3 regions of the Bradyrhizobium australafricanum genome follow, and region 1 is predicted to be linked to each of the others. Evidence: predicted binding sites of a transcription regulator. Region 1 holds the regulator's gene; each other region holds the start of a gene.
What was found. The regulator HrcA, encoded in region 1, represses chaperone genes, less so after heat shock. The targets are predictions, from matches to a motif close to GTTAGCACTCNCNNNNNGNGAGTGCTAAC.

Region 1 (3,276 bases):
CTGACTACGCCACCGCGATCTTTTGCAAGTCGACCAGACGCGCGACACCTTTGCGCGCCAGCGTCATCAGCGCCAGGAATTCACCTTCCGAGAACGGCGTCTTCTCGGCGGTGCCCTGCACCTCGATGATCCGGCCGTCGCCGGTCATGACGAAATTGGCGTCGGTATCGGCTTCGGAATCCTCGGCATAGTCGAGATCGAGCACCGGCGTGCCCTGGTAGATGCCGCAGGAGATCGCCGCCACATTGTCGCGCAACACGTTGGTCTTCAGCATGTTGCGGGTCTTCATCCAGTTGATGCAGTCGGCCAGCGCCACCCAGGCACCGGTGATGGAGGCGGTGCGGGTGCCGCCGTCGGCCTGGATGACGTCGCAATCGACCGTGATCTGGCGCTCGCCGAGCGCCTCGAGATCGACGGCCGCGCGCAGCGAGCGGCCGATCAGCCGCTGAATCTCGACCGTGCGGCCGCCCTGCTTGCCGGCCGAGGCCTCGCGGCGGGTGCGTTCCAGGGTGGCACGCGGCAGCATGCCGTATTCGGCGGTGACCCAGCCGCGGCCCTGGCCCTTCAGCCACGGCGGCAACCGCTCTTCCAGCGTGGCGGTCACCAGCACATGGGTGTCGCCGAACTTCACCATGCAGGAACCCTCGGCATATTTGACGACGCCGCGTTCCAGCGACACGGGACGCAGTTCATCGGGTGCACGGCGGCTTGGCCGCATGAAATCCTCCAGAAATCCGAGAAAATTGGCTGGCCGTGCTTGTAGGAGCGGGAAGGGGCAGCGGCAAGGGTTTTCGGCCCCGGTATGGTCCGGTACGAGGGGGCCGAATGCATGCTTGTCATCGGCCTCCCGGATCGACAAATTATGCAGTAATTGTGAGGGACTGGAGTGTGACTCACCACGATCCGATTGGCCTGATCGCGCCGCATGCCGGGCTCGCCCAGCTCAACGAGCGTTCGCGCGACATTTTTCGTCAAATCGTCGAAAGCTATCTCGCGACCGGCGAGCCGGTCGGTTCGCGCAACATTTCGCGCCTGATCGCATTACCGCTGTCGCCGGCCTCGGTCCGCAACGTGATGTCGGATCTCGAGCAGCTCGGCCTGATCTATGCGCCGCACACCTCCGCCGGCCGGTTGCCGACCGAACTCGGGCTGCGCTTCTTCGTCGATGCGCTGATGCAGGTCGGCGACCTCACCGAGGCCGAGCGTCAGTCGATCCAGACCCAGCTTGCTGCCGTCGGCCGCGGGCAATCCGTCGAGGCCGCGCTTGGCGAAGCCTTGACGCGGCTGTCGGGGCTGACCCGCGCCGCGGCGGTGGTGCTGACGCAAAAGTCGAATGCGCGGCTGAAGCACATCGAGTTCGTCCGGCTGGAGCCGGAAAAGGCGCTGGTCGTGCTGGTCGGCGAAGACGGCCAGGTCGAAAACCGCGTGCTGGCACTGCCGCCGGGTGTTCCATCCTCAGCCCTGACCGAGGCGACCAATTTCCTCAATGCGCGGATCCGCGGCCGGACGCTGGCCGAAGCGCGGCTCGAGCTCGAGACGGCACTGACGCAAAATCGCGCCGAGCTCGATCAGCTCACGCAAAAGGTGGTCGCGGCGGGCATCGCGAGCTGGTCCGGCGGCGAGAACGAGGACCGCCAGCTGATCGTGCGCGGTCACGCCAACCTGCTCGAGGACCTGCATGCGCTCGACGATCTCGAGCGCATCAAATCGCTGTTCGACGATCTCGAAACCAAGCGCGGCGTGATCGATCTGCTCGGCCGCGCCGAACGCGGCGAGGGCGTGCGGATCTTCATCGGCTCGGAGAACAAGCTGTTCTCGCTGTCGGGTTCCTCGACCATCATCGCGCCCTATGGCGACGCCCAGGGGCGGATCGTGGGCGTTCTTGGCGTGATCGGACCGACGCGGCTGAACTATGCGCGGGTGATCCCGACCGTCGATTATGCCGCGCGCATCGTCAGCAAGATGCTGGGCGGCTGACCGGAGGGCGATTTCGCTTTCATTTGACGGGTTTTCTTCACCCAAGCCGGAGATCCCAGTTCCCGAGACCGGTATGTTGCGCTTGATTTTCGCCGCCCAAAGCACGATATCCCGGCAAGCAATCCCCAAGATTTGAACCGACGCGAGTTTTCGAGAAGGCAAGCCATGACCGATCCGAACCGGGCCAATGACAACACCGAGAATTCGGCGCCGACGGGTGAGCCCGTGGTCTCGAAGCCGTACATCATGCCTGACGAGCCCGAGGCCGGATCGGCGGAGGCGCTGACCAAGGAACTCGCCGAGGCGCGCGACCGGACGCTGCGCACCCTGGCCGAGATGGAGAATCTCCGCCAGCGCACCCGCCGCGAGGTCGCCGACGCCAAGACCTACGGCATCACCGGCTTTGCCCGCGACGTGCTCGATATCGCCGACAACCTGCAGCGCGCGCTCGATGCGGTGCCGGCCGAGACCAAGGAAGCCGCCGATCCCGGCCTGAAGGCGCTGATCGAAGGCGTCGAGCTGACCGAACGTTCGCTGCTCAACGCGCTGGAGAAGAACGGCGTCAAGAAGTTCGACCCGATCGGCGAGAAGTTCGATCCGAACTTCCAGCAGGCGATGTTCGAGGTGCCTGATCCGTCGGTGCCGTCGGGCACCGTGGTGCAGGTCGTGCAGGCCGGTTACATGATCGGCGAGCGCATCCTGCGCCCGGCACTGGTCGGCGTCTCCAAGGGCGGCGCCAAGGCCGCCCCGACCGCCGACATCACCGCCTGATCCATCCCGATCCCGGCTGCGCGTTTGTGAGCTCGCGGATTGCGCGGGCTCACGGTCGCGGCTTCTCGTGTGCCTTCGGCCAATAGGTGCCGAAGCTCCAGAGATTTCCTTCCGGATCGCGGCAGGCGAAGTCGCGGCTGCCATAGTCGGTATCGCGCAGTTCCATCTCGATCTTGGCGCCGGCAGCCTTGACCTTCGCGTGCAGCGCGTCGGGATCGTCGACCGCGATATAGATCGAGTCGGTGCGGCGGTTGTCGAGGTCGCCGACCAGCCTGCCATATGCGTCGTCGCGGCTCTGGCCCAGCATCAGCATCGAGGAACCATAGGCGAGCTCGGCGTGATGGATCACGCCGCCATCGCGGTAGACGACGTGTTCGGTGAACCCAAGCACCGTCGTGAGCCAATTGGTCATCGCCTCGGCGTCCTTGCAGCGCAGGGTCGGGTAGATGCGGGGCGGTTCGATGTCGTGCGTCATGGTCGCTCACCTCCTTGGCTGACGGCGCCATCCTGCACGAGGCAACGCGGCGT
Region 2 (3,276 bases), on a different contig from region 1:
CCGGTCCACATCCCGTCATCGCTAGCGCAGCGCGCGAGCTGCTCAACAAGTCCGACAACGAACGGTCGGGCGTGCTGTCGACCGCCATGTCGTTCCTCGGGCTCTACCGTGATCCCATCGTCGCCGCGGTGACCCGGCGCTGCGATTGGCGCATCACCGACATCGTGGGCGACCAGCAACCGGCGACCCTCTACCTCGTCGTGCCGCCCTCCGACATCAACCGGACCAAGCCGCTGATCCGTCTGATCCTCAACCAGATCGGCCGGCGTCTCACGGAGGACCTGCAGGCCAAGGCAAAGCGCCACCGGCTGCTCCTGATGCTCGATGAGTTTCCCGCGTTGGGGCGGCTGGATTTCTTCGAGTCGGCGCTGGCGTTCATGGCAGGATATGGACTGAAGGGCTTTCTGATTGCCCAATCGCTGAACCAGATCGAGAAGGCGTACGGCCCGAACAATTCGATCCTCGACAACTGCCATGTCCGCGTCAGCTTCGCCACCAACGATGAGCGCACCGCCAGACGTGTCTCCGATGCCTTGGGTACCGCGACCGAAATGCGCGCCATGAAGAACTATGCCGGCCACCGATTAAACCCGTGGCTTGGTCATTTGATGGTCTCCCGGCAGGAAACGGCCCGGCCGCTGCTCACCCCAGGCGAAGTCATGCAACTGCCACCGACGGACGAGATCGTCATGGTTGCGGGCGCTCGGCCGATCCGGGCGAAGAAGGCGCGCTATTACGACGACGCGCGTCTCCTGCAACGCATTCTGCCGGTGCCGGCACTCACTGTTCCCAACCAGGGGCGGCCGAATGATTGGACGGGCCGGCCATTGCCGCCGAAAGCGGAAATCGGCAATCCCGGCCCGATGACTGCGATCGAAGATGACGATCCGACCGGATCCGAACGCCGCCAGCAGCCCGAGCTCAGCCGCGTGCCGCTGGTCGAGAGGAGGGCGCCGATCGAGAACGAGTTCGAAGCCGATCCCGTCGATGATGCGGACGATGAGGCCGTCCGCAACAGCCGCATAGCCCGGATCATGCAAGGCGTAGCCCGGCAGGTCTCGCTGGACTCCGGCGATGGCATGGAGCTGTGACCGCCATGACCGTCCGCAAGAAGAAGGTCCAGATTTCGGTCTACCTCGACCCGGCCGTTATGACGGCGCTGACGGACTATGCCGCGCGCCGAGACCAACCTCAATCGCTGATCGCTGAGGCCGCGATCGCCTCCTTTCTGTCTCCGGATGCGGCCGAACGACGGGAAGCGGTGATCGCGAAGCGCCTCGACCAGCTCGATCGCCGCATGATCCGGCTTGAGCGCGACGTCGGCATCGCGGTCGAGACGCTTGCCGTATTCGTCCGGTTCTGGTTGACCACGACCCCGGCATTGCCGGAGCCGGCCGCACAAGCCGCGCGCGCCAAGGGAGGTGAACGCTACGATTCCTTCGTCACCGCACTTGGCCGCAGGCTCGCCAGGGGACCGAAGCTCCTGCAGGAGATTGCGGAGGATCTCGGTGGCGACGATCATTCGGGCCAGGCACACTCCTAGGTCTGTACCTGAGAATTTGTGGGGTGCGCGACGATGGCGTGTCCGTTTAGTCCCGTCCGCACCGAAGTCGTGTGGCGGTGCAATAAGTCGCGAGGGCCCAGATCGGACATAGACACTGCTGGCGGCCTATTGCTTCGCCCGGCAGCGATCGTCGCCGGCATTCCCCTCCGAGAGCAAAGTTGCAGCCAAATATCACGGGCCGAAGCTCTTGCGCCCAACTGTCACAGGTATAAGTGAACTGCGATTAGCACTCGCTCATTGTGGGTGCCAATCCCGAGATTGTGCACAAGGCCAGGGAGGATCACATGAAATTCCGTCCGCTTCACGACCGCGTCGTGGTCAAGCGCATCGACGCCGAAGAGAAGACCGCTGGCGGCATCATCGTTCCCGACACGGCCAAGGAAAAGCCCTCGCAGGGCGAAGTGATCGCCGTCGGCCCCGGCGGCCGCGACGAGAGCGGCAAGCTGATCCCGATTGACCTTCAGGTCGGCGACCGCGTGCTGTTCGGCAAATGGTCGGGCACCGAAGTCAAGATCGACGGCAAGGAGCTGTTGATCATGAAGGAGAGCGACATCATGGGTGTTCTTACTGGCACCTCCGCCAGCAAGAAGGCCGCTTAAGCCGTACGCCCGCTCCCTTGAGGAGCAGGCGCTGCCGGCGTCTCGAAAGATGAGGCCAAGACTGAATTGTCGCGTTCTTCGAGACGCCCGCTTCAAGAGCACGCACTTCAGGACGAGGAGCAGAGATCAACTCAGGGGAGACAGACATGTCAGCCAAAGAACTCAAATTCGGCGTCGATGCCCGCGACCGGATGCTGCGCGGCGTCGATATCCTCGCCAATGCGGTGAAGGTCACCCTCGGTCCGAAGGGCCGCAACGTGGTGCTCGAGAAGTCGTTCGGCGCTCCCCGCATCACGAAGGACGGCGTCGCTGTCGCCAAGGAGATCGAGCTCGAGGACAAGTTCGAGAACATGGGCGCCCAAATGGTGCGCGAAGTCGCCTCCAAGTCCGCTGACGCGGCCGGTGACGGCACCACCACGGCGACGGTGCTCGCGGCCGCGATCGTGAAGGAAGGCGCGAAGTCAGTCGCCGCCGGCATGAACCCGATGGACCTGAAGCGCGGTATCGACCTCGCGGTCGAGGCCGTCGTGGCCGACCTCCAGAAGAACTCGAAGAAGGTCACCTCGAACGAGGAGATCGCCCAGGTCGGCACCATCTCCGCCAATGGCGATGCCGAGATCGGCAAGTTCCTCGCCGACGCCATGAAGAAGGTCGGCAACGAGGGCGTGATCACGGTCGAGGAAGCCAAGTCGCTCGAGACCGAGCTCGACGTCGTCGAGGGCATGCAGTTCGACCGCGGCTACATCTCGCCCTACTTCGTCACAAACGCCGACAAGATGCGTGCCGAGTTGGACGATGCCTACATCCTCATCAACGAGAAGAAGCTCTCCTCGCTGAACGAGCTGCTGCCGCTGCTCGAGGCCGTGGTACAGAGCGGCAAGCCGCTGGTCATCGTCGCCGAAGACGTCGAAGGCGAAGCGCTCGCCACCCTCGTCGTCAACCGCCTGCGTGGCGGCCTGAAGGTCGCGGCCGTCAAGGCTCCGGGCTTCGGCGATCGCCGCAAGGCCATGCTGCAGGACATCGCGATCCTGACCGGCGGTCAGGCCATCTCGGAAGACCTCGGCATCAAGCTCGAGAACGTCACGCTGCAGATGCTCGGCCGCGCCAAGAAGG
Region 3 (3,276 bases), on a different contig from region 1:
CGATCGCCGAAGCCCGGAGCCTTGACGGCCGCGACCTTCAGGCCGCCACGCAGGCGGTTGACGACGAGGGTGGCGAGGGCTTCGCCTTCGACGTCTTCAGCGACGATGACCAGCGGCTTGCCGGTCTGCACCACGGCCTCGAGCAGCGGCAGCAGCTCGTTCAGCGAGGAGAGCTTCTTCTCGTTGATGAGGATGTAGGCGTCGTCCATCTCAACGCGCATCTTGTCGGCGTTGGTGACGAAGTAGGGCGAGATGTAGCCGCGGTCGAACTGCATGCCCTCGACGACGTCGAGTTCGGTCTCGAGCGACTTGGCTTCCTCGACCGTGATCACGCCCTCATTGCCGACCTTCTTCATGGCGTCGGAGAGGAACTTGCCGATCTCGGCATCGCCGTTGGCCGAAATGGTACCGACCTGGGCGATCTCCTCGTTCGAGGTGACCTTCTTCGAGTTCTTCTGGAGGTCGGCCACGACGGCCTCGACCGCGAGGTCGATACCGCGCTTCAGGTCCATCGGGTTCATGCCGGCGGCGACTGACTTCGCGCCTTCCTTCACGATCGCGGCCGCGAGCACCGTCGCCGTGGTGGTGCCGTCGCCGGCCGCGTCAGCGGACTTGGAGGCGACTTCGCGCACCATCTGGGCGCCCATGTTCTCGAACTTGTCCTCGAGCTCGATCTCCTTGGCGACGGTGACGCCGTCCTTGGTGATGCGGGGAGCGCCGAACGACTTCTCGAGCACGACGTTGCGGCCCTTCGGACCGAGGGTGACCTTCACCGCATTGGCGAGGATGTCGACGCCGCGCAGCATCTTGTCGCGCGCCTCGACGGAGAATTTGACTTCTTTAGCTGCCATCTGAGTTTTTCCTTGAGAGATTTAACCTGGGAGGGAGGAGGCGCTTAGGCCGCCTTCTTCTTGGAAGCGGGGACGTCGAGGACGCCCATGATGTCGCTTTCCTTCATGATCAGCAGGTCTTCACCGTCGATCTTGACCTCGGTGCCGGACCACTTGCCGAACAGCACGCGGTCGCCGACCTTGAGGTCGATCGGGATCAGCTTGCCGGCTTCGTCGCGGCCGCCCGGGCCAACGGCGATGACTTCGCCCTGCGAGGGCTTTTCCTTGGCACTGTCCGGAATGATGATGCCGCCAGCAGTCTTCTCTTCGGCGTCGATACGCTTGACCACGACGCGGTCGTGAAGCGGACGGAATTTCATGCAGTCCTCCTAAACATTTGTAGATGCTGTAGATTTTTGGAGAGTTAGCAGTCCAGCCCAGCGAGTGCCAGACTGGTTGGGCAGGAGATAGGCCAAGCCTTGACGGCGGGCAAGTGCCTCTAGCAGAAAAATTGGCACTCGTGAGTGCGGTCTGCCAAGAGGATGCCGAGATCATTTCGGCATCCTTAATGCCGCCCAAGAGGGGCGCCGGGGCTATTAGCAGATGCGGTAAGCTGCTGCCAACGCAAGAAATTTCAACAACCTATTAAACATTTAGGCTTGAGATGGGTTAGTCGCGTGCGTCACATTTCTCTCATGTGAGCGCATCCATTGCCGGTGGTCCGGCGGGGGAGGTCGGCCACCACGTGAATGCGCTCCGTCACAGGAGGTTGGCATGGTCTCGCGAGTTGGTGGGGTTGTTTCCGACGATTTCCGGAAGCAGTTGCTGGGGTACGGGCTGACGACGGCGCAAATCCTCTATCGGATGCCGGATCACCCCTCGTTGCTGCAGACCTATGTCTGGCAGAACTACGACCTGTTTCCGAAATTTCCGGCGCTGCAGGATTTCCTCGCGTTCTGGCAGGCGAAGCTCGAAGGCCCGCTGTTTTCGGTGACGGTGGCGCATTCCAAGCTGGTCAAGCCGGCCGAGCTGCGTGCCGTCGACGGCGTGTTCCGGCTGCATTAGCGGGCAAGGGAGCAAAAGCGCGCTGTGCGCCTTTGCTCGCCTCGCGGCGCGCGACTTGTGTTAGCCTCTCTCCGTCACAAAAAGACGGGAGGCGAAACAATGGCCAAGAAGACGGCATCAAGATCGGCAGCCAAGACCGCGGTGAAGAAGAAATGGTCGGGGCTTGGCGCAGGCGCCAAGAAGACGTCCGCGAAATCGTCCGCGCGCAAGACCATCAAGTCGAAAGGCCGCGTCTCGGCGGCCAAGAAGAGCGCGCCGAAAGCTGCAGCCAAGGCGCGGCCGAAGCAGCGCGTCGCGATCAGCCATCACCGCGAAGAGGACTTCAAGGCCGACGGGCTGCGCGCCTATGCCAAGTATCGCGACCTCGGCATCGCCGCCGCCTCGCATGGCCTCGCGCAGGCACACGTCATCCGGCTGCAGGGACCGTGCAATCCCGATGAAGTGTCGAAGCTGCACTTCCACGATGTCGACTTCCAGATGGTCTATGTGCTCAAGGGCTGGGTGAAGACCTACATGGAAGGCGAGGGCGAGACGCTGATGCAGCAAGGCAGCGCCTGGACCCAGCCGCCGCGCATCCGGCACATGATCCTGGACTACTCCGACGACGTCGAACTGCTGGAGGTGATCCTGCCGGCCGAGTTCAAGACGGTGGAGCTGAAGGCGTAGGCTTCTCGCGGCCGTCATGGCCGGGCTTGACCCGGCCATCCATCCTGCTTCGAAAGACTCTCCTTGGCTGATGGATGACCGGGTCAAGCCCGGGCATGACGATTTTCCAGGCCGTGTACCCATAAAACCGTCGGCGTGACTCTACGTCCGCTTTGCCCCGATACCGACCAAGTTCGTGCGGCAACGCAAGATGTCGCGATGGGCCAAGAAGAGACATGGCTTAGCACATGGCCGGGCTAGATAACGGGCATCACCTGAGACATTCGTCCAACTCAGACGGCAGCTCCGGCCAGCAAGAAAGCGCCGCCAAGCGCGACCATCACAAGTCCAGGCCAATTCGATTTGATGCCGAAGCCGCTACCCGGTCTTTCAGGTTCCAGCGTGTCACGCCCGGAGCGAAGCCACCTTCCACCGCTGAATCGGCCTCGCCAGATTGGCTGATACGCCATCTGGAGCACGCCGCCGAAAACAAGGAGCACACCAAGCCATATGAGGGTCATGCTCTCCTCCTGCACCAGTGAACGCCAACAGGTTGCTCCGCCGGCAACCGTGGTCCGGTCAAACTCTGCCCGCGGCTCTCGGAATTAGAACGACCTTGAAAGCCGCCGGACGCGCCAGCGCGCCGCACGTAGGCTGGGGATCACGCTCTCCGAAGCTCAGGCTACGTCAATCATACGCATCCTGTTCAGTCTTCGTCCGGCTCGCGCACGACCGG

Region 2: a site for HrcA is predicted at 1,787-1,815, ahead of J6525_RS27495 (co-chaperone GroES). Genes of this name have one in related genera too.
Region 3: a site for HrcA is predicted at 1,254-1,282, ahead of J6525_RS32040 (co-chaperone GroES). Genes of this name have one in related genera too.

What each region holds. Positions count from the first base shown of each region.
Region 1 is NZ_JAGKJL010000003.1:297,098-300,373, forward strand. Features, by position in the region: gene rph (ribonuclease PH) at 5-718, opposite strand; gene hrcA (heat-inducible transcriptional repressor HrcA) at 889-1,977, shown strand; gene grpE (nucleotide exchange factor GrpE) at 2,143-2,748, shown strand; gene J6525_RS04935 (VOC family protein) at 2,798-3,223, opposite strand.
Region 2 is NZ_JAGKJL010000035.1:23,518-26,793, forward strand. Features, by position in the region: gene J6525_RS27485 (conjugal transfer protein TraG) at 1-1,091, shown strand, start outside; gene J6525_RS27490 (CopG family transcriptional regulator) at 1,097-1,543, shown strand; gene J6525_RS27495 (co-chaperone GroES) at 1,849-2,163, shown strand; gene groL (chaperonin GroEL) at 2,310-3,276, shown strand, end outside.
Region 3 is NZ_JAGKJL010000046.1:9,385-12,660, reverse strand. Features, by position in the region: gene groL (chaperonin GroEL) at 1-851, opposite strand, end outside; gene J6525_RS32040 (co-chaperone GroES) at 896-1,210, opposite strand; gene J6525_RS32035 (usg protein) at 1,605-1,895, shown strand; gene J6525_RS32030 (cupin domain-containing protein) at 1,995-2,561, shown strand; gene J6525_RS32025 (hypothetical protein) at 3,247-3,276, opposite strand, start outside.